DNA from 3 places in the Mesorhizobium erdmanii genome. Region 3 is predicted to be linked to each of the others. Evidence: predicted binding sites of a transcription regulator. Region 3 holds the regulator's gene; each other region holds the start of a gene.
The links. The regulator PhoB, encoded in region 3, activates phosphate uptake and scavenging genes when phosphate is short. The targets are predictions, from matches to a motif close to TGTCATNNANCTGTCAT.

Region 1 (6,769 bases), 430 kb from region 3:
CCCGCAGCACTTCCTGCAGCCGGTAGCCCGGCACCTTGGCGGAGAGGTGATGGACGTGGTGGACGCCGATATTGCCGGTGAACCAGTTCAGCACCGGCGGCAGGTCGTAATAGGACGAGCCGTGCAGGGCGGCATGCTGGAATTCCCAGTCGTCATCCTTCGCCCATTCCGTCTCCTCGAACTGGTGCTGGACGTAGAACAGCCAGATGCCGGCCGAACCGGCGAGAACGACGATCGGCAAGTGGACGACCAGGAACGCACCCGGGCCGACGGCCCAGATAAGCAGGGCCGCCGCAAGCGCGATGGCGAGATTGGTGGTCATCGATGACACCCAAGGCGTCAAGCCGCCGCGCATCATGCCGATCGGCAGCCTTTGCGAGAAGATGAACAGCCAGATCGGTCCAAGACCGAACATCACCAGCGGGTGGCGATAGAGACGATAGCCAAGGCGCCCGCGCCAGGACAATTGCCTGTACTCGGCAACCGTCAGCGTCCTGATGTCGCCCATACCGCGCTCATCGAGATTGCCGGCGCTGGCATGATGTGTCGCGTGGGCGCGCCGCCAGCAATCGTAGGGCGTCAGTGTGAGCACGCCGAGCGCGCGGCCGATCCAGTCGTCGGCGTAGCGGTTGGCGAAGAAGGAGCCATGGCCGCAATCGTGCTGGATCATGAAGATGCGCACCAGGAACCCGGCCGCCGGAAGAACCAGGATCAGTCCCCACCAATGGCCATAGGCATAGGCCGCCGCGGACATGGCCCAGAGCGTGGCGAACGGAATGAGGGTGATGGCGAGTTCGACGGCGCTGCGTCGCCGGTCCGGCTTCTTGTAGCGTGCCAGAATCTTCAGCCAGGCACGCTTGCTGTTGGCGGCCGCGTCGGGGGAAATCATGTTCATCAGGAATCATAGGCGGGGCGTGTGGCCGCCGCAAGGCGACCATCACGTAAAATTACTGTGCGTAATTGTCGCGCGAAAGACGATTTTGAACCGCTCCTTGCGTCCTGAGAGGCGGCGATTGACCGGTCGGCTGCCTATCGGCGACCGCCGCCAAGGCTTTTGCTCTCCATCCGATCGAGATGGTCAAGCAATTCCCTGAAGCGATTGGGAATGTCGGCTTCCGCACGGAAAGCCGGCAAGGTGCGCAGAAAGCGCGTCATCGCCTCGGCACCGAACTGGCGCCTGACTTCGGCGGCGAGCCTTTCTCCTTTTTCAGCCTTGTCGCGAGTCATCATTTCAAAATCCTGTGTCGGCTCCAAAACTCCTCCAGCAAGGGAATGGTTCCCCCATCACGCTTCCGTGGCAAGCCAAGCTGGCAAGCACGGTAAAATTTGAATTAAAATCGAGGCATCCCCATTGATCGCCTTCCAGGTCCGGTCAAAGCTTCAATGGTGGCTTGCCCCTTGATTTTTGACCGCCAAACCTCGATATCGGGCACAAAATCCATACCATTCAAGATGACGGGAAACGGCGATGAGCGACCAGGCAAAAGACGAACGCGCGCCCAGTGAAGCCGAGGCGGCCGAGGCCAATGCCGAGCGCACGGAAGGCGGCATTGACGGCGATTATGAAGCGCTTGTGCGGCTGTTGAAGGAAAATGAAGAGCTGAAGGACCGCGCGCTGCGCGTAGCGGCGGAGATGGAGAACCTGCGGCGCCGGACCGCGCGCGACGTGCACGACGCGCGCACCTATGCGGTTGCGAATTTCGCCCGCGACATGCTGTCGGTGTCGGACAATCTGCGCCGCGCGCTGGACGCCATCCCCGCCGAGGCCAAGGCGTCTGGCGACGCCGGCTTCAAGGCGCTGATCGAAGGCGTCGACCTGACCGAGCGCGCCATGCTGTCGGCGTTGGAACGGCACGGGGTAAAGAAACTGACGCCGGAAGGCGAGAAGTTCGATCCGAACTTCCACCAGGCCATGTTCGAGATTCCCAATCCGGAAGTTCCCGCCGGCACTGTCATCCAGGTGGTGCAACCGGGCTATTCGATCGGAGAGCGCGTGCTGCGTCCGGCCATGGTTGGCGTCGCCAAGGGCGGCCCGAAGATTGCCGCCGAGGCGCCGGTCGAGCCGGGGCCGGTCAATGAGCAGGCGGAGAAGGATGCTTGATAGGGATTAGGCAGTAGGCAGTAGGCAGTAGGCAGTAGGCAGTAGGGAAATAGGCAGTCGTATCAATCGCGCGGCTTCGTGCTATGCATATGCCCCATTCCTAATTCCTAATCCCTACTGCCTCATGCCCTTTAACCCCATCGCCCTTCTCGACTATGCCGGCGTCGCCGTTTTTGCGGCGACCGGGGCGTTGGCCGCGTCGCGCAAGCAGCTCGACATTATCGGGTTCCTGTTCCTGGCCAGTGTCACCGGTATTGGCGGCGGCACGTTTCGCGATCTCATCCTCAATGTGCCTGTCTTCTGGGTGGGAAACCGCGACTACGTGCTGATCTGCGCGGTGGTGGCGGTCCTGGTCTTCTTCACGGCGCACCGCGTCGAATCCCGCTACAAGCTGCTTTTGTGGCTCGACGCCATCGGCCTCGCCGCGTTTTCGGTCATGGGCGCGGCCAAGGGGCTGGCAATCACCGGTTCGCCGGTGGTTTCGATCATCACAGGCATGCTGACCGCGACCTTCGGCGGCATATTGCGCGATCTCCTGGCGGGCGAGCCGTCGGTACTGCTGAGGCCCGAAATCTACGTCACGGCCGCCTTGGCGGGCGCCGCCATCTTCACATTCGGCGACGTTGCCGGATTGCCGCAGATTGTCTCGGGGTTGGCCGGCTTCGTGATGGCGCTTGCAGTGCGCGGCGGCGCGCTGCGTTTCGGCTGGTCGTTTCCGTCGTACAAGAGCCGGCCGGGAAGGCGTCCGGAAGATATTCCGTGAAAGGAAGCGGATAGCGAATAGAACAGGATTGCCGCGGAGCCCTCGCTACTCGCTATGCCGCGAAACGCTGCGCTTCGCCGCCATAATAATTGACGTAGCGGGCACCGATCTCCTTGACCGGCATCACCACGAAGACGTCGACGGTCGAGAATTCGCGGTCGATGACGCAGCCGTCGCCGATGCGGGCACCAACCCTCAGATAGCCCTTGACCAGAGGCGGCATCGCCGCGATCGCCGCCTTGGTGTTGACCGCCTCGATCGGCATCAGGTCCATGGAACAATAGCGCCCCGACACCGCACGCACGTCCCAGGCCGAGTTGGTGCGGCAGTGATGAGCGAGATAGGTAAGCGCCTCGGCATGCGCCGCCGGCACGGTGCCATGGAAGGAGGCACAGCCGGTCATCACGCCGATTTCGTAGTGATTGATGTAGGCCCAGATGCCTTGCCAAAGCGCCTCGATGGTGCGTTTCGAGCGGTATTCCGGCAAAACGCAGGAACGTCCGAGCTCAAGAAAACGCTGGCCGGGATGGCGGGCGATGAGCTTGGTCAGCTCGAATTCGCCTTCTGAATAGAAGCCGCCGGCGGTGGCCGCGATTTCTTGCCGCAGCAGGCGATAGGTGCCGACGATACGGCGGTGTTCGGGACCGGAAAGCGTCGTGTCCAGCACCAGCAGATGGTCGCAAAGCGGATCGAACCGGTCGGCGTCGCGGCGGTCCTGCGCCTGGAACAGGTCCTTCCTGGCGCCAAGCTCGTCATAAAATACCCGGTAGCGCACTTCCTGCGCCGCCGCGATCTCGGCCTCGTTGCGGGCGAGCCGCACTTCGAGATTGCCGATACGGCCGAGCGCTGCGCCTTTTATGACGGAATCGACATTACGTCCGGCAAGCAAGGCGCTGCCGGCGTTCGGCCGAGTGTCACATTCAGGCATAACTGTATGCACGAGTGATTCTCCTTCGAGCCATCCCTCTTGGCACGGGGATACGGTGTAGGTGCAACAGGATTGTGACAGTACCGTGATACGGCGTCTCGGGCAATACTTCGTCGGCTGGCGAAAACGGTCAACCGGCTACGTTGGGTCAGGAAAAAGCAAGCGCGTCGCGTTTGCACCGATCCGCACGAGCCGCTTCAGTTTCTCGTTTTCATGCGTGCCGTCGCGGCAAAACCGCGACAATTTTTGATCGACATACGGCAGACTTGCACCTGAAAACAGGCCGCTCAAGCGGCGGCCTGGCCCTCGACGGCGTTGACCAGGGCGTCGGGGTCGAGCGGCTTGGTGACGAAGCCGGAGGCGCCGTGGGCAAGCACCGTATGGCGGGTCTTTTCCTGGCTGTCGGCCGAAAGCACCATGATCGGCACCGGCGGCGCGGATATTTCCTCCTCATGGCGGCGGATCGCGGCAATGGCGTCCAGACCGTCCATGACCGGCATATGCAGATCCATCAGCACCACGTCGAAGCGGTGCTTGTGCCCGGCACTGGTGACGGCCTCGACCGCGGCCTTGCCGTTGCCGACCACCGTGACGCGGTGCCCCGCCTTCAACAGCGTGGCGCGGGCCAGCATGGCATTGATGTCGTTGTCTTCAGCGATCAGCACGGACAAGCCCTGCTGGCGGCCGCTCGAGGCACTGGCCGGGGCACGGCGCTTCTCCGGCTGCGGCTGGGCAAGGGCCGATGCATGGCTGGTCAAAAGCACACGCAAAAGTGTCCCCCCGCGCACCGGTCGAGCCAGGAAAGTCGCGTAGCCGCTGGCGCGGAACTCGCCGAGCATGCCGCGGTCGGTCGGCGCGATCAGGGTGATGGCTTCGCAATCGGAAAAACCGCTTTGGCGCAACCGCTTGAGCAGCCTTCCGTCACTCTCTTCCATGGCCGCATCGACGAGAAGCGCGTCGCAGCCCTCGGCCAGCGGCGCCGCCTGCGCCATGGTGCTGGCAATACCGGCGGTACCGCCATTGGCACGGATGGTGCGGGCGATGGCCTCGGCCTCGACGGCATTCCTGGAGAGGATCACCGCGTGCCTGCCGGCAAGCGCGTTCTGCCGGCCCTGTGGCGCCTCGGTGGCCTCCCTGGCCGGGATCTCGAAAACGAATTCCGAGCCTTGACCAAGCCGGCTAGAGACCGAAATCGTGCCACCCATGGCAGCCACCAGGCGCTTGGAAATGGCAAGCCCCAGCCCCGCTCCGCCATGCGCGCGCGTCGAGGTGCCGTCGGCCTGCTCGAACTCCTCGAAGATGCGCTCCATGTCCTCGTCGCGCAGGCCGGGCCCGGTGTCGGTAATGGTGAAGCAGATGCGGTCGCTGTTTTCGGTGCGGGCGCGCGCGACGCTGACCAGCACGCCGCCGCCGTCGGTGAACTTGATGGCATTGCCGATCAGGTTGAGCAGCACCTGACGGACCCGGCCTGGATCGGCGGTGATTAATTGCGGTACATCCGGTTCGACGTGGCAGCCGAGGCCGATACCCTTGGCGAAGGCGCGCGCGGCGAGCAATTCGATGATGTTGTCGGCGATCTCGCGCACCGACATCGGTTGCGGTTCCGGGTCGAAGCGACCGGCCTCGATCTTGGAATAGTCGAGCAGGTCCTCGATCAGGGCGAGCAAGGCACTGGCCGAGGTCGAGATGGCACCGACATAGGTCTGCTGTTCCGGCGACAGGCTGGTGTCGGCGAGCAGCCTCGCCATTCCCATGATGCCGTTCATCGGCGTGCGGATTTCATGGCTGACGGTGGCGAGAAAGCGCGATTTGGCCTGGCTTGCGTATTCGGCCCGTTCGCGCGCGGTGATCAGCGAGGATTCGGCGCGCTTGCGGGCGGTGATGTCGCGGGCGATGGCGCGATGCGAAACCGCACCGCTGTCCTTTTCGCGCACCGAAAGCTCGATCCAGGAGAACCAGCGCGAGCCGCCCGGCGTGCGGATGGCGACATCGGTGGAACTCAGGCACTCGTGGTCGGAAAAGGCGGCGTCGGGAACGATGCCGACCTCGATGCCGAGTTCGGCCAGGGTCTTGCCGGCAAGATCGCGCGGATCGGTTTCGACGAGATCGGCGAACACCTTGTTGGCATAGACGATGTAACCGTCACGGTCGCGGTGGATGACGAGATCGCCAAGCGCGTCGATGAGACCGCGAAAGCGCTCCTCGCTTTCCTGCATTTCCCACATGCGGTCGGCCAGCGTCTCGATCTCGGCGCGGCTGCGAGCGGTGGTCTCGTCGAGCAGCACCACGGTCCGGTGGACGCGGCGTCTGGCATGCAGGTGCATTCCCAGGCCGGCAAGGCCGGTTGCCAGCAATGCGAGACTGATGAAGATCGGCGCCCCAGTGAGATACGCAAGGCCCGCCAGGATCATGATGGCAACGAAGGTGAGCGGCGGCAGGCCTTCCCGTCTGACCAATTGCTGCTCGGGCACCAGCGGCGGCGCGGCGATAAACCGCCGTCCCGGCGCCGGCACGGCAACTGCGTCGACGTCGTCGCCCTTGTCCACCTGCTGGCTGTCGGATTCCGCGATCATGCGAAACCCTTGGCAGAGAGAGATTATGGAAAATTGCGGCGGATCGTTCGAATTTTAGCGGATGCGCCTCTTTTTGCCCGCGGCGCCCGATTTGTCGTCGCAGAGTGTCAATTCCGCCAACCTTCCGGCCTGGCGAACTCACATGTCGACGACGACGCGACCGCGGATCTTGCCGTCGACGATGTCGCGCGCGGCATCGATGATGCCGTCGAAACCAATGGTCGTGGATAGGCTGGCGAGCTTCTCCAGGTCGAGATCGGCGCCGATGCGCCGCCAAGCCTCGAGGCGAACGGCCTTCGGCGCCATCACCGAATCGATACCAAGAAGCGAGACGCCGCGCAGGATGAAGGGGGCGACGCTCGACGGCAAATCCATGCCGCCGGCCAGACCGCAGGCCGCGACCG
Region 2 (6,769 bases), 1.5 Mb from region 3:
CTGGTACGAGCCGCGATCCGCCCAGGTGACGCCGTATGGATCGAAAACCCCTGTTACCCCATGGCCCATGCCGCGCTGGCCGGCAGCGGCGCCAGGGTCGCCGGCGTGCCAGTGGACAGCGAGGGGCTTGATCCCGAGATCGGCGAGCGCCTGTGTCCGAAGGCACGCGCAGCCTATGTCACGCCCTCGCACCAATATCCACTCGGCGTGACGATGACGATGCGCCGCCGCCTCGCCTTGCTCGACTGGGCGCGGCGCAACGACGCCTGGATCTTCGAGGACGATTACGACAGCGAATTCCGTTATGCCGGGCCACCGCTGACCTCGCTGCAAGGCATGGACGGCGCCGACCGCGTCGCCTATCTCGGCACGTTTTCGAAAGTGCTCTTCCCCGGCCTCCGCATCGGCTATGTCGTGGTGCCGGAGCCGCTGCTAGATGCCGTGATGGCGGTGCGGGCGCGCGCCGACCGCTACCCCTCGATACTCGCCGAAGGCGCGCTGACCGATCTCTTGAACGAAGGCCACTTCGCCGCGCATCTCAGGCGCGTGCGCCGCCGCGTGCAAGCCGCGCGCGACGCGCTGGTCGCCGGCCTCGAGGCGCATTGCGGCGATATGCTTGATGTCACGGTGCCCGAACAGGGGCTGCATCTGATGGCGATGCTGAAGGGCGGCCCGGACACGGCGATCGTCGAGGCGGCGAAGGCCGTGGGCGTCGGCGCCCGGGCACTGTCCTCGATGTTCATCGACGGGGTACCGAGGCACGGGCTGGTGCTGGGATTTTCGGGATTCTCGGATCAGGAGTTGAGGGCGGCGACGGCAAGGTTGGGTGGGGTGACGGGGCATTGAGAAACAATGGCGGGGTCGGCGCCGCCCCTCATCTGCCTGCCGGCATCTTCTCCCCGTATAGTGACGGGGAGAAGGACACGGTCACCAATGATTTCGCCAATCGCCGACGTTTGCACAAAGGGCGCCAGCGTTGCGGCTGACCCTTTCTCCCCGTCACTATACGGGGAGAAATGTCCGGCAGGACAATGAGGGGCGGCACCGACGTTCGATGCTCAGCGACCCAACGCCTCGCCCGGCTGTCGCTCTCCAATCAATCCGCATCACCCGCGGGTTTGGCCTTGCCGCACTGCGCCAGCACCTTGCCGATGGCGCCGCTCGATCCCTTCAGAGGAAAGCTGATCGAACCATACTTGGCCGCGCTGACCGAAATATCGCCCTTCCCGCGCAACAGGTCGAGCAGCGGGTCGGCCTTCGCCAGGTCGACCACGAAATAATTGTACATGGCCTCGAGCTGCAGCGTCTTGGTCACCGTCTTGCCGTCGGCCTTGAAGTCGAACGAGCCGCTTATGCCAGGCTCCATCTGCTGGCCGCTGGCGCCCAGATCGTAGCTCAGCACCGGATTGTCGAAACAGTTCAGCATCAGGTACGCGTCGCCCTTCGGCCCGCCGCAGACCGAGGCGGTCAGCACCTTGCCGCCCTCGTCTTCCTCCATCTTGGCGGTCCAGCCGCTGCACGATGCGGCAAAAGCCGGCGGCGCGGTCTGCAGCGCAAGCACGGCACCGGCGACGACGAGAACTCCCGCTTTCATGATTTCCCCCTGACAATTGCGGCACCCGCCGCCAGCATATAGGAAAAGCGATCCCGTGGCATTGCCTGTTCGGCAAGATCGGGTGGTTCGCGTGGAGAGCGTCGTGTCGAGAGTTCGCCTGTGTCTTCTGCTGGCCGCCCTGGTGGCCTCGCCGCCTGCCGCCCATGCCGAATGGAAGCCGGTCGAGAAGGTCGAGACCTACGCCATTTCAGGCCAGTCCGGGCCGGAGCTCTACCGGTCGATCGGCGAGAACGGGCCGAATGTCGGCGCTGCCCGCGCCATCGCCCATACCAATTTCAAGCTGACCTGGACCAGGGACTATCAGGCCCGGGCCGGCGCCTGCGTGCTGGTCTCGGCCAAGCCCAAGCTGATCATCACCTACACCTTGCCCAGCCCCTCCGCGCCGCTGCCCCCAGCCATCCAGAAGAACTGGGAGGTCTTCCTCGCCGGCGTCAGCGCCCATGAAAAGGTGCATGGCGCCACCATTGTCGACATGGTGCGCAAGATCGAGGCGGCGACCGTTGGCCTGACGGTCGCCGATGACCCCAAATGCAGCAAGATCCGCACCGAGATGACCAAGCGCCTGTCCGCGCTCTCGCAGGCTCAACGACAGGCCAGCCGCGATTTCGACCGTGTCGAACTCGGCCAGGGCGGCAATCTGCAGAAGCTGATCCTCGCTTTGGTGAATGGCGGCTGACGGGGCCATCGCACCGGCGTGGCCCTTTCCGCGCCGCCCCGCTCTACCGGCTCAAATCGAGCGCCGCGCTCAGGTCGCCCATCGGCGGCTCGCCATTGCCGGCAAGCGCCTTGTCGCGGGCGACGATGCCTGAAAGCACCGGTAGATCGTAGCGCGCGGTGATGAAGCGCAGGATCGACGTCGTGTCGTATTGCGTGTGGTCGACCGTACCCATCTTCGCATAGGGGGAGATGATGAAGGCCGGGACGCGGTTGCCGGGGCCCCAGCGATCCGCCCTGGGCGGCGCGACATGGTCCCAGAAGCCGCCATTCTCGTCATAGGTGACGACGACCAGCATGTGGCTCCATTGCGGGCTTTTCTCCAGATGCGAAACGAGGTCGGCCAGATGTTGGTCGCCCGATGTCACGTCGGTATAGCCGCCATGCTCGTTGAGATTGCCCTGCGGCTTGTAGAAGCTGACAGAAGGCAGCTTGCCGTCGTCGATCGCCTTGATGAACTCGGTGCCGTCCAGGCCGCCATCCCTGAGATGTTCGGTGCGCGCGGCAGTGCCGGGCGCGTAGGCGGCGAAATAGTTGAACGGCTGGTGGTGGAACTGGAAGTTCGGTACCGGCGTCGCGTTCTTGCCGTCGAGCGTCGCCTGCCAGGCGCCGGCATACCAGGCCCAGTCGACCCCTTTCAGCGACAGGAGGTCGCCGATGGTGATGTCGTGCTGCGGCGGCAGTGTGGTGGGCTGCGCCGGATCGGCCAGTGCCTTGTCGCCGCCCTCGACCGGCTTGTTGGCGCTCGGCTGATAGGGCGGCTGCATGGTGTTGACGGCGTAGAAATCCGGCGTGATGGCGCCGTCATTGACGAATTTCGGCACGCCGCCAAGTGCCGAGGCCGGCGAATTGTCGGCGACCTTCAGCGTCTTGCCGTCAGCCTCGACGACGGCGATCTGCCCTTTCACCGGGCTGGTGTCGGCATGCGGATAGACCGGCGCGCAGGCGCAGGCGAGCATGATATGGTTGAGGAAGGACCCGCCGAAGGCGCCCTGGAAGAAATTGTCGGCCAGAACGTATTTCTTCGCCACCGCCCACATCGGCAGGCCGGAGCCGTCATAATGGCCCATGACGAGACCGCCGGAATCGGCCCAGGCGGCGAACTTGTCGTTCTTGCCGCCGTCGATCTGCATCTGCTCCTGGTAGAAGCGATGCCACAGGTCGCGGGTGACCACGGATGTCTTCTCGTTGAAGCCGCTGGCGTCGTCGATGGCGAAGCTGGCATTGGCAAGATGCGCCGACTGCGCCTCGGTCACGACAGGCGTCACCCCCTTGCCGGTCAGCCCGCCCCAGGCCGGCGGCAGTTCTGAAAGCGGCTTGCCGTCGCGGTCGAGCTGGCGTGCCTGGTCGGCCGAGACATTGGCCAGCCCGTTGGCGCCGGGAAAGCCTCCATAGAGATTATCGAAGCTGCGGTTCTCGGCATAGATGACGACGAGAGTGTCGATCTTGTCGTAGCCGGGAGGAGCGGCGTGGGCCGTGAAAGGAACCAGGGCCGAACCGGCCAGACAGAAGGACGTGAGGAGCTTGAGCCTCGTCATGGAAAAACCTCGTGGCTTGACTGTGGCTGGAGGGCGCGGGAACGACGAACCATGAGATGCAACTAACGTCGACGCCTTGTCACCTTTGTGACACTTCCTGTCGCTGCGAACACGGTTTCGTGAGCGCCTGGAGCGGTCATCAATCCGTTGCACTCCCTTCTTATTTCCGGGCCAAAGCGGACCATGCCCTTTATAGCGACACGACAGCGACATGACAGCGACACGATGGAACAGCCGGACGGTCGCTATTGCCGCGATAGCGGCAGTCGGCTTTGCCGCGCCCGCCAACACGGCGGGCCCTGATGGCGTTCACCCCGGTCCGCTGTCGCGCGCCGAGGCTTTCGCGCGCGCCGAAGCGCTGACCGCGCTTGGTAAAAAGATGTTCTTCGACCCGCGACTGTCGGCGTCGGGAAAGCAGGCATGCTCGTCCTGCCATGACCCGCGCCACGCCTTCGGCCCGGCTTCGGCGACGCCGGTCGAGATGGGCGGGCCGAACCTCGACCAGCCGGGCCTTCGCGCGGTTCCCTCGCTGCGCTATCTGCAAGCCTCGCCCGCCTTCACCGAGCATTTCTACGATTCCGAGGACGAGGGCGACGAGAGCGTCGACAACGGACCGACTGGCGGCCTGACCTGGGACGGCCGAGCCGACCATGGCAAGGACCAGGCAAAGATCCCCCTGCTCTCGCCCTTCGAGATGGCCAACAGGGACGCCGCCGCCGTCACGTCAGCCCTGAGCAAGGCGGCCTATGCCGGCGACTTCAAGGCGGCCTTCGGCGCCGACGTGTTCGACCACGCCGGTGACGCCTTCGACGCCGCCGCCGAGGCGCTTGGCACCTTCGAGCAGAGCGCTGCCGACTTCTATCCCTATTCCAGCCGTTACGATGCCTTCCTCGCCGGCAAGGCGACCCTTTCAATGCAGGAAATGCGCGGCCGCGCGCTGTTCGAGGACGAAGCGAAAGGCAATTGCGCCAGTTGCCACCTCAGCGAACCGGCCAATGACGGCGAGCCACCGCAATTCACCGATTTCGGCCTGATCGCCATCGCCGTGCCGCGCAACGCGGCAATTCCGGCCAATGCCGATCCCGCCTATGCCGATCTCGGCCTGTGCGGCCCGCTGCGCACCGACCTCAAGGGACGGAGCGAGTATTGCGGCCTGTTCAAGACGCCGACGCTGCGCAACGTCGCGCTGCGCAAAAGCTTCTTCCACAATGGCGCCTTCCACACACTGCGCGACGCCGTCGCCTTCTACGCCAGCCGCGATACCGACCCCGGCCATTGGTACCCCAAAAACGCCGACGGCTCGGTCAGGCAATATGACGATCTGCCAAAGGCTTACTGGGGAAACTTGAATCAAGACCCGCCCTTTAACGGCAAGAGACCGGGCGATAAGCCGGCGCTGAACGATGCGGAGATCGACGATATCGTCGCGTTTCTCGGCACGCTCACCGACGCCGACCAGCAGGCGGCGCCAGCGAACTGAACCGCCTCGCCCGGCCTGGTCTGCCCGCCCGCGAAAAATTGGGTTCTCGATCTCCAGGATTTGATGCGCGGCAACGATGGCTAATCGTAAAGAAGGACCTATCCCATTAGCGCTTCCTAAACCGCCATACGGTATCCCTTGCCATTCGAGGATGGGATGTCGATGAACGCATTCAGGCGAGCGGCCGGATTTGTGGTGATCCTGTTGACCGGCGCGGTGATGCTGGTGGCGCTGCGCATCGACAGCCAGCGCGACTACGCGCTGGCCAGGCAACGCTATGTCGAAAACTCCCAGGCGGCGGCCAAGGCGACAGCCAAAACGGTGGAAGACGCCTTGCGGGCCATCTACGAGAATGTGCGCACGCTGAGCTACCTGCCAAGCGTCCGCAACCTCGACCGGCATGGCACGAACCTTGGCGACGAGGGCCGCGCGACGATCCAGCAGATCTACAACAACCTCGCCAACAACGTCTCGATTTCCGAGGTCTACTTCCTGCCGCTGGATTTCGACCCGGACCGGTTCGATGCCGAAACAGGCAAGCTCGAGGAGCCGATCCTCCAGTTCGATCAGCTGATCGTGAATGCCAAAGCGAGATCCGACGCCGTCGGCGGCGCCAGGCACGCGAAGCTCGACGACAAAGCGCTGACCCGCCCCGCGGAAGAGGTCGAAACCTATGAATACCATGAACTGGCCAAGCAGCTTGCCTGGCTGAAGGCGAACTATCCGAATTCAAGCGCCATCGACGGGCTCAACTTGCCGATCATCGGCACCAAGGAGCTCATCACCTGCGACAACACCGATTTCATCCATACCGGCAATGATGCGGATCGCTCCGGCTTCATCCTCTCGGTCCCGGTGTTCGGCCAGGACGGCAGCCTGCGCGGCTCGGTCTCGGCGATCATGCTCACCTCGGCGCTGCGCAAACTCTTGCCGAGCACCGACTACGTCATCGTCAATTCGGGCTACGGCTTCGAATCCGACCAGCACAAGATGTCGACTTCGCTCGCGGCCGATTCCCGTGCCTTCACGGCCGCCGACCCCAACCTGATCTATTCCGAAGTCATCCCGCTCTCGCTCAACGATCCCAGAAGCGCATGGCGTCTTTGGGCTGGTTTTCCCAACAGCCGCTTCGACGCCAATATGGACGCCCAGTCCGTGCGGGAATTCGAGCTAGCCGGCTATGCGGCGGTCGCCGTGGTCACGCTGCTGGCGCTGGCCTGCTGGTATGCGATCGGACGCGCGATGATGATGCAGGCGAATGCCGCCTCGACGTTGGAACTGCGGGTCGAGGAGCGCACCGCCGAGATCCAGCACCTTGCCACGCATGACATTCTCACCGGCCTGCCCAACCGGGGCCTCTTGGCGGACACCATGGACGAGGCGTTGAGAAGCCTCAGGCACGGCGAGAAGCTGGCCGTCCAT
Region 3 (6,769 bases):
CGCCGATCTGGAAAAGAACGGCCTCGTGCAGTTCCCGATGGTGATGGGCGGCATCGTGCCGATCGTCAACCTCACCAGCGTCAAGCCGGGCGAACTGGTCCTCGACGGCAAGACGCTTGCCCAGATCTATCTCGGCGCCATCACCACCTGGGACGACGCCGCGATCAAGGCGCTGAACCCCAGCCTCACCCTGCCGTCGACGGCCATTGCCGTCGTGCATCGTTCGGACGGCTCGGGCACCACCTTCAACTTCACCGACTACCTGGTGAAGCTCTCGCCCGACTGGAAGGACAAGGTCGGTTCGGACACCGCCGTCGAATGGCCGACGGGCGTCGGCGCCAAGGGCTCGGAAGGCGTCGCCAACACCGTCAAGCAGACGGATGGCGGCATCGGCTACGTCGAATACGCCTATGCCAAGCAGAACAACCTGTCCTACTCCAAGCTGGTGAATGCTGCCGGCAAGGTCGTCGAGCCGTCGCTCGAATCCTTCGGCGCCGCCGCTTCGAACGCCGACTTCAAGACTGCCAAGAACTTCAACGTCATCATCACCAACGAGCCCGGCGACACCACCTGGCCGATCGCCGCCTCGACCTGGGTTCTGATCCACAAGGCTCCGAATGATGCCGCCGCCACCGGCGAAGCCCTGAAGTTCTTCGCCTGGGCCTACAAGGACGGCAAGGAAACCGCCAAGGCGCTCGACTATGTCTCGATCCCCGACAGCGTCGTCGACCTGATCAAGGCTTCGTGGAAGGCCGACATCCAGGCCGACGGCAAGCCCGTCTACGCCGGCGAGTAATATCTCTTGAAGGAGCGCCGCGCCCGCGGCGCTCCTTTTCTCATCAACTTGAAAGAGCCGAGCTTGACATGAGCGCTGTCCAGGAAGCCTTGCCAGCCGTCAGAAATTCGCGCGATGCCACCGTTCGACGGTTCGCGCTGACCGACTCGATCTTCCACGCGACGACCCGGGCGGCCGCCATATTGGTGCTGGTCCTGCTTGGCGGTGTTGCGATCTCGCTGTTTGCCGGTTCCTGGCAAGCCCTTTCGACCTTCGGCTTTTCCTTCCTGACCACCGAGAGCTGGAACCCGGTGACAGAGAAGTTCGGTGCGCTGGCGCCGATCTACGGCACCATCATCACCTCGGCGATCGCGATCCTGATCGCCGTGCCGCTAGGCATCGGCATCGCCATCTTCCTCACCGAGCTTTGCCCGCGCCCGCTGCGGCGGCCGATCGGCATGGCGGTTGAACTGCTGGCCGGCATCCCATCGATCATCTACGGCATCTGGGGCCTGTTCGTGCTGGCGCCGTTCCTGCAGACGACCATTCAGCCCTTCATCATCAGCGTGTTCCATGGCATTCCGGGCCTCAACGGCCTGTTCGCCGGCCCGCCCTATGGCATCGGCCTGCTGACCTCGGCGATGATCCTGGCCATCATGATCCTGCCTTTCATCACCTCGATCACCAAGGACGTCTTCGACACGGTGCCGTCGGTGCTGAAGGAGTCGGCCTATGGCATCGGCTGCACGACCTGGGAAGTCACGCGCCGGGTCGTCATTCCCTATACGCGCATCGGCATCATGGGCGGCGTCATGCTGGCGCTCGGCCGCGCGCTCGGTGAAACAATGGCGGTGACGTTCGTCATCGGCAACGCGCACCGCATTTCGACGTCGCTGTTTGCGCCGGCAACGACCATCTCGGCGACCATCGCCAACGAATTCACCGAAGCGGTCGGCGACCTCTACACCTCCTCGCTGGTGGCGCTCGGCCTGATCCTGTTCGTCATCACTTTCCTGATCCTTGCCATCGCCCGCTACATGCTGATGCGCATCGATGCCCGTACCGGAGCCTGACCGATGTCGACAGCCGCATCGCTTCACCAGAGCCGCAAGCGCAAGAATGGCGTGATGATGACGCTGTGCGTCGCCGCCGCCGGCATCGGCCTCGCCTGGCTGGCGCTGATCCTCGGCGCCCTGCTGTACAAGGGCCTTTCAGGTGTCAATCTTGCGGTCTTCACTGAAATGACGCCGCCGCCCGGCGATGCCGGCGGCCTGCTCAACGCCATCTACGGCAGTATTGTGATGACCATCATCGGCATCATCGTCGGCACGCCGATCGGTGTGCTGGCCGGCACCTACATGGCTGAGTACGGGCGTTTCTCGAAGCTCACCACCGTGGTGCGCTTCATCAACGACATCCTGCTGTCGGCGCCGTCGATCATCATCGGCCTGTTCGTCTATGAGCTGATGGTGCGGCCGATGGGACATTTCTCGGCGATCGCCGGCGCCGTCGCGCTGGCGATCCTGGTCATCCCCGTCGTGGTGCGCACCACCGAAGACATGCTCAACCTGGTGCCGAACGCCTTGCGCGAAGCCGGCACCGCGATCGGTGCGCCGCGCTGGGTGGTCATCCGTTCGGTCGCCTACCGCGCCGCGATGTCGGGCATCGTCACCGGCATATTGCTGGCCATCGCCCGCATCTCGGGCGAGACCGCACCGCTGCTTTTCACGGCGCTGAACAACCAGTTCTGGTCGAGCAATCTCAACGCGCCGATGGCCAGCCTGCCGGTCACCATCTTCCAGTTCGCTCTCAGCCCCTATGAGGAATGGCAGCAACTGGCCTGGACCGGCGCACTCATAATCACATTGACGGTTCTCGCGCTCAGCATCTTCGCGCGCAGCCTGACCGGACGCAGAGAGGACAAATGAGCCAGATGTTGTCTCCAGACATGACGATCGCCGCCGAGGCGGTGGCCAAGGCCAAGATCGAGGTCAAGAACCTCAACTTCTACTATGGCCAGTCGAAGGCCCTGAAGGACATCACGCTGTCGCTGCCCGAGCGCAGCGTCACCGCCTTCATCGGGCCTTCGGGCTGCGGAAAGTCGACGCTGCTGCGCGTCTTCAACCGCATCTACGAGCTCTATCCCAAGCAGACGGCCGAAGGCCAGGTGCTGCTCGACGGCCAGAACGTTCTCGATCGTTCGCAGGACCTCAACCTGCTGCGTACCAAGATCGGAATGGTGTTCCAGAAGCCGACACCGTTCCCGATGTCGATCTATGAGAACATCGCTTTTGGCGTCAGGCTCTACGAGAAGATCAGCAAGGCCGAGATGGATGGCCGTGTCGAGCAGGCGCTGAAGCGTGCGGCACTGTGGACCGAGGTCAAGGATAAGCTCAACGCCAGCGGCCTCAGCCTGTCGGGCGGCCAGCAGCAGCGGCTGTGCATCGCCCGTACCGTGGCGGTGAAGCCGGAAGTCATCCTGCTCGACGAGCCGGCCTCGGCACTCGATCCGCTGTCGACCGCCAAGATCGAGGAACTGATCGACGAGCTGCAGGCCGACTACACGATCGTCATCGTCACCCACAACATGCAGCAGGCGGCGCGCGTCTCGAAGCAGACCGCCTTCATGTATCTGGGCGAGCTGGTCGAGTTCGACAAGACCGAGAAGATCTTCACGTCGCCTCGCGAGAAGCGCACGCAAGACTACATCACCGGCCGCTTCGGCTGATCGCACGCATACGAGGACCAGAATCATGGCCGAACACACGGTTGCAGCCTTCGACGAGGATCTCGGACAGATCAGCAGGCTGATCAGCGACATGGGCGACCTCGCCGGCTCGATGGTTGGCGGCGCCACTAAGGCGCTGCTGAATTCCGACAATGCTCTCGCACAGCGCGTGGTCTCCGACGACGCCATCATGGACGCGCGCCAGCGCGAACTCGACGACCGCGCCATCACGCTGATCGCCAAGCGCCAGCCGATGGCCGACGATCTGCGCCATGTCGTCGGCTCGATCCGCATGGCCGGCGACCTCGAGCGCATCGGCGACCTTGCCAAGAACATCGCCAAGCGCGTCGGCACCGTTGGCCTCAGCGCGACGCCGCGCGACCTGTCGCATTCCATCGACGCCATGGCGCAGCTGGTGCTGATCCAGGTGCAGGGCGTGATCGAGGAGTATGCGGCGCGCGATGCCGCCGCACTGGCGAAGCTGCGCGCCGACGATGAGCGCATCGACGTCAAATATACCTCGGTCTTCCGCGAATTGCTGACCTACATGATGGAGGATCCGCGCAACATCACGGCTTGCACGCATCTGTTGTTCTGCGCCAAGAATCTCGAACGCATCGGCGATCACGTGACCAACATCGCCGAGAACGCATATTACGTGCTGACCGGCACGCAGCTGCCCGCCAATCGTCCCAAGCAGGACGAAACGGCGATGTCGGCGCCGGCGGCCTGAACGCTAGAGCGGCTCATCGTTTCGAGGAAACGCCAAACCGCTCTATCTCTTTGTTTCACGCAATTCCGGACGGAAAACCGCTACACACTTTTCCTGGAATTGCTTTGGAGGTGACCAGTCGATGATCGCGCCACGCATCATGGTGGTGGAGGACGAGGAGCCGCTGGGGGTGCTGCTCCGCTACAATCTTGAATCCGAAGGCTATCAGGTCGAGGTGGTGCCGCGCGGCGACGAAGCCGAAATCCGCCTGCAGGAGAACGTGCCCGACCTTCTGGTGCTCGACTGGATGGTGCCGGCGGTGTCCGGCATCGAACTCTGCCGGCGCCTGCGGATGCGGCCCGAGACCGAGCGGCTTCCGATCATCATGTTGACGGCGCGTGGCGAGGAAAGCGATCGCGTGCGCGGCCTTTCCACCGGCGCCGACGACTATCTGGTCAAGCCGTTCTCGACGCCGGAATTCATGGCCAGGGTCAAGGCGCTGCTGCGCCGCGCCAAGCCGGAAGTTCTGTCCAGCGTGCTCAAGGTCGGCGACATCGTGCTCGACCGCGAATCGCACCGAGTCTATCGCAAGAAGAGCGAGATCCGGCTCGGGCCGACCGAGTTCCGCCTGCTCGAATTCATGATGCGCCATCCCGGCCGCGTGTTCTCCCGCAGCCAACTGCTCGACAATGTCTGGGGCGAGACGATCTATATCGACGAGCGCACCGTGGACGTGCATGTGGGCCGCCTGCGCAAGGCTGTCAACAATGGCCGTATGCCAGACGTCATCCGCACCATTCGCGGCGCCGGGTATGCGATCAGGGAAGATTGACTGCTGGCGTTTTTGATGGGCCGAGGTGCCCAACGCTTCGTCATCCACGAGCGAAGCGGACGCGCAGACCCGAGGATCCATGCCGCGACTTTGACGTGTTGCCACTGCGTAGAATTCTGCACCGCCGCGTCCCTCGGTCGACGTAACGGAATGGATCATTGGGTCTTCGCGACGGAGCTTCGCTCCTGCTTCGCCCAAGGATGATGACATCCGGGAAGCTGCAGCCAATCTCGAATGGCGGCGATGCCCTTCGCAAGGCCTACGCCACGTTCTTGCCCGAACCCGCTCGCCCCTGCACGCCCGGGGCGAAAATCTCCTGGTCGACGAAGGTCAGCGCGCGCATCGCGCAGCCTTCGCGGATAAGCGGCAATTCGTTTGGTTCAGTATCGAACGAAATCGATTTCGAGTGCTGGCCGCCGGCGGTCTGGGCGATGGCCTCGCGTAGCGCGGGCTCGATCAGGTCGAAGGCGGCGGCACTGACGCCGACCATGGCGACGGGCGCGGGATCGATCAGCGCGAACAGGCTGCCGAGGCCATAACCCAGCGCTTCGCCGGCCTTGCGATATGCTTCGCGCTCGGGGCCAGCTCTTTCGCGCGCCGTGGCCGCCAGGGTCCGCATGTCCGCGTCGCTGACGTCGACCGGCTCGGTGTCCTCGCCGAGCTGCTTGGCATTGCGCCAGATGGCGTAGTTGCCGGCATAGGCCTCGACGCAGCCGCGGCGTCCGCAGCGGCAGAGCGCGCCGCCGGGCCGATGGATCATGTGGCCAAACTCGCCGCCCGAGGAATGGGTGCCGGTGAACAGCTCGCCCTTCAGCACCAGCCCCATGCCGATGCCGTGAGACAACAGGATGGCGATGAAGTCGTCGCGGTAGCGCTCGGGGTCGCGCCAGCGCAGCGCCACCGCCATCATGTTGCAGTCGTTTTCCATGGTGGCGGGGATGCCGAACTCGGCTTCGAGTATGTCGGCGAAGGCGATGTCGGTCTGCGGCGTGATCGGCGACCACAGCATGGCCCGGGCCTCGGTGTCGGTGATGCCCTGGATCGCCAGCGCGATGCGGGCGACGCTGCGCACGTCGATATCGGGATCGGCGAGGCGCCGTCGTACGATAGCCGTGCATTCGCCGATCAGCGCCTCGCGCGACATGGTCAGCGTGTCCAGGCGGCGCTGTTCCTCCGATATCACCTGGCCGGCATAGTCGATGACGGCGACAGAAAGGAAATTCAGCGAAAGCACCACGGTCATGACGGTCGCGGCCTCCGGATTGAGGCCGAGGCCGACCTGCGGCCTGCCGCGTTTGAGCGAACCCACCTCGCTCGGCTTGCCTTCGGCCAGGATGCCTTCGCCGATCAGGTCGGAGGAAATTGCCGATATGGTCGAATGGCTGAGGCCGGTGGTCGCGGCGATCTCGGTGCGCGAGGGCCGGCCGGCCCGACGCACGGCCGCGATCACCATGGCGCGGTTGCGCCGGCGCAGATCGTCGTGGCGGATTCCGACCGACATGCTTTTCCACTTCCTCCCCGTCGCGGCGGTTCTTCCTGCCCCTCGAACACTGCCGACAACAGGTCAAATACTGGCAGAAGCGGCCGCTGCTGTCATTTATTTATTGCGGGGCTCGAAAAAAAGTTGCAGGCCCCTCAAAATCCATCAGAATCGATGTTGACAGCGTTTCGGCGATGCATCAGTATTTTTTTTGAGGCTCGAAAAAATAGAGCTTCTGTGCC

Region 1: olsB (l-ornithine N(alpha)-acyltransferase) is a predicted target of PhoB. The motif match lies at 3,856-3,872, and genes of this name have one in related genera.
Region 2: EB233_RS14595 (acid phosphatase) is a predicted target of PhoB. The motif match lies at 4,002-4,018, and genes of this name have one in related genera.

Annotation. Positions count from the first base shown of each region.
Region 1 covers NZ_CP033361.1:1,907,236-1,914,004, forward strand. The annotation lists gene EB233_RS09170 (fatty acid desaturase) at 1-895, opposite strand, end outside; gene EB233_RS09175 (hypothetical protein) at 1,030-1,230, opposite strand; gene grpE (nucleotide exchange factor GrpE) at 1,469-2,101, shown strand; gene EB233_RS09185 (trimeric intracellular cation channel family protein) at 2,226-2,864, shown strand; gene olsB (l-ornithine N(alpha)-acyltransferase) at 2,917-3,792, opposite strand; gene EB233_RS09195 (PAS domain-containing hybrid sensor histidine kinase/response regulator) at 4,080-6,365, opposite strand; gene acuI (acrylyl-CoA reductase (NADPH)) at 6,504-6,769, opposite strand, start outside.
Region 2 covers NZ_CP033361.1:3,008,691-3,015,459, reverse strand. The annotation lists gene pdxR (MocR-like pyridoxine biosynthesis transcription factor PdxR) at 1-846, shown strand, start outside; gene EB233_RS14605 (hypothetical protein) at 1,097-1,594, opposite strand; gene EB233_RS14600 (DUF922 domain-containing Zn-dependent protease) at 1,698-2,291, shown strand; gene EB233_RS14595 (acid phosphatase) at 2,335-3,867, opposite strand; gene EB233_RS14590 (cytochrome-c peroxidase) at 4,079-5,347, shown strand; gene EB233_RS14585 (putative bifunctional diguanylate cyclase/phosphodiesterase) at 5,510-6,769, shown strand, end outside.
Region 3 covers NZ_CP033361.1:1,474,814-1,481,582, forward strand. The annotation lists gene pstS (phosphate ABC transporter substrate-binding protein PstS) at 1-796, shown strand, start outside; gene pstC (phosphate ABC transporter permease subunit PstC) at 865-1,848, shown strand; gene pstA (phosphate ABC transporter permease PstA) at 1,852-2,703, shown strand; gene pstB (phosphate ABC transporter ATP-binding protein PstB) at 2,700-3,503, shown strand; gene phoU (phosphate signaling complex protein PhoU) at 3,529-4,236, shown strand; gene phoB (phosphate regulon transcriptional regulator PhoB) at 4,358-5,047, shown strand; gene EB233_RS07135 (ROK family protein) at 5,307-6,548, opposite strand.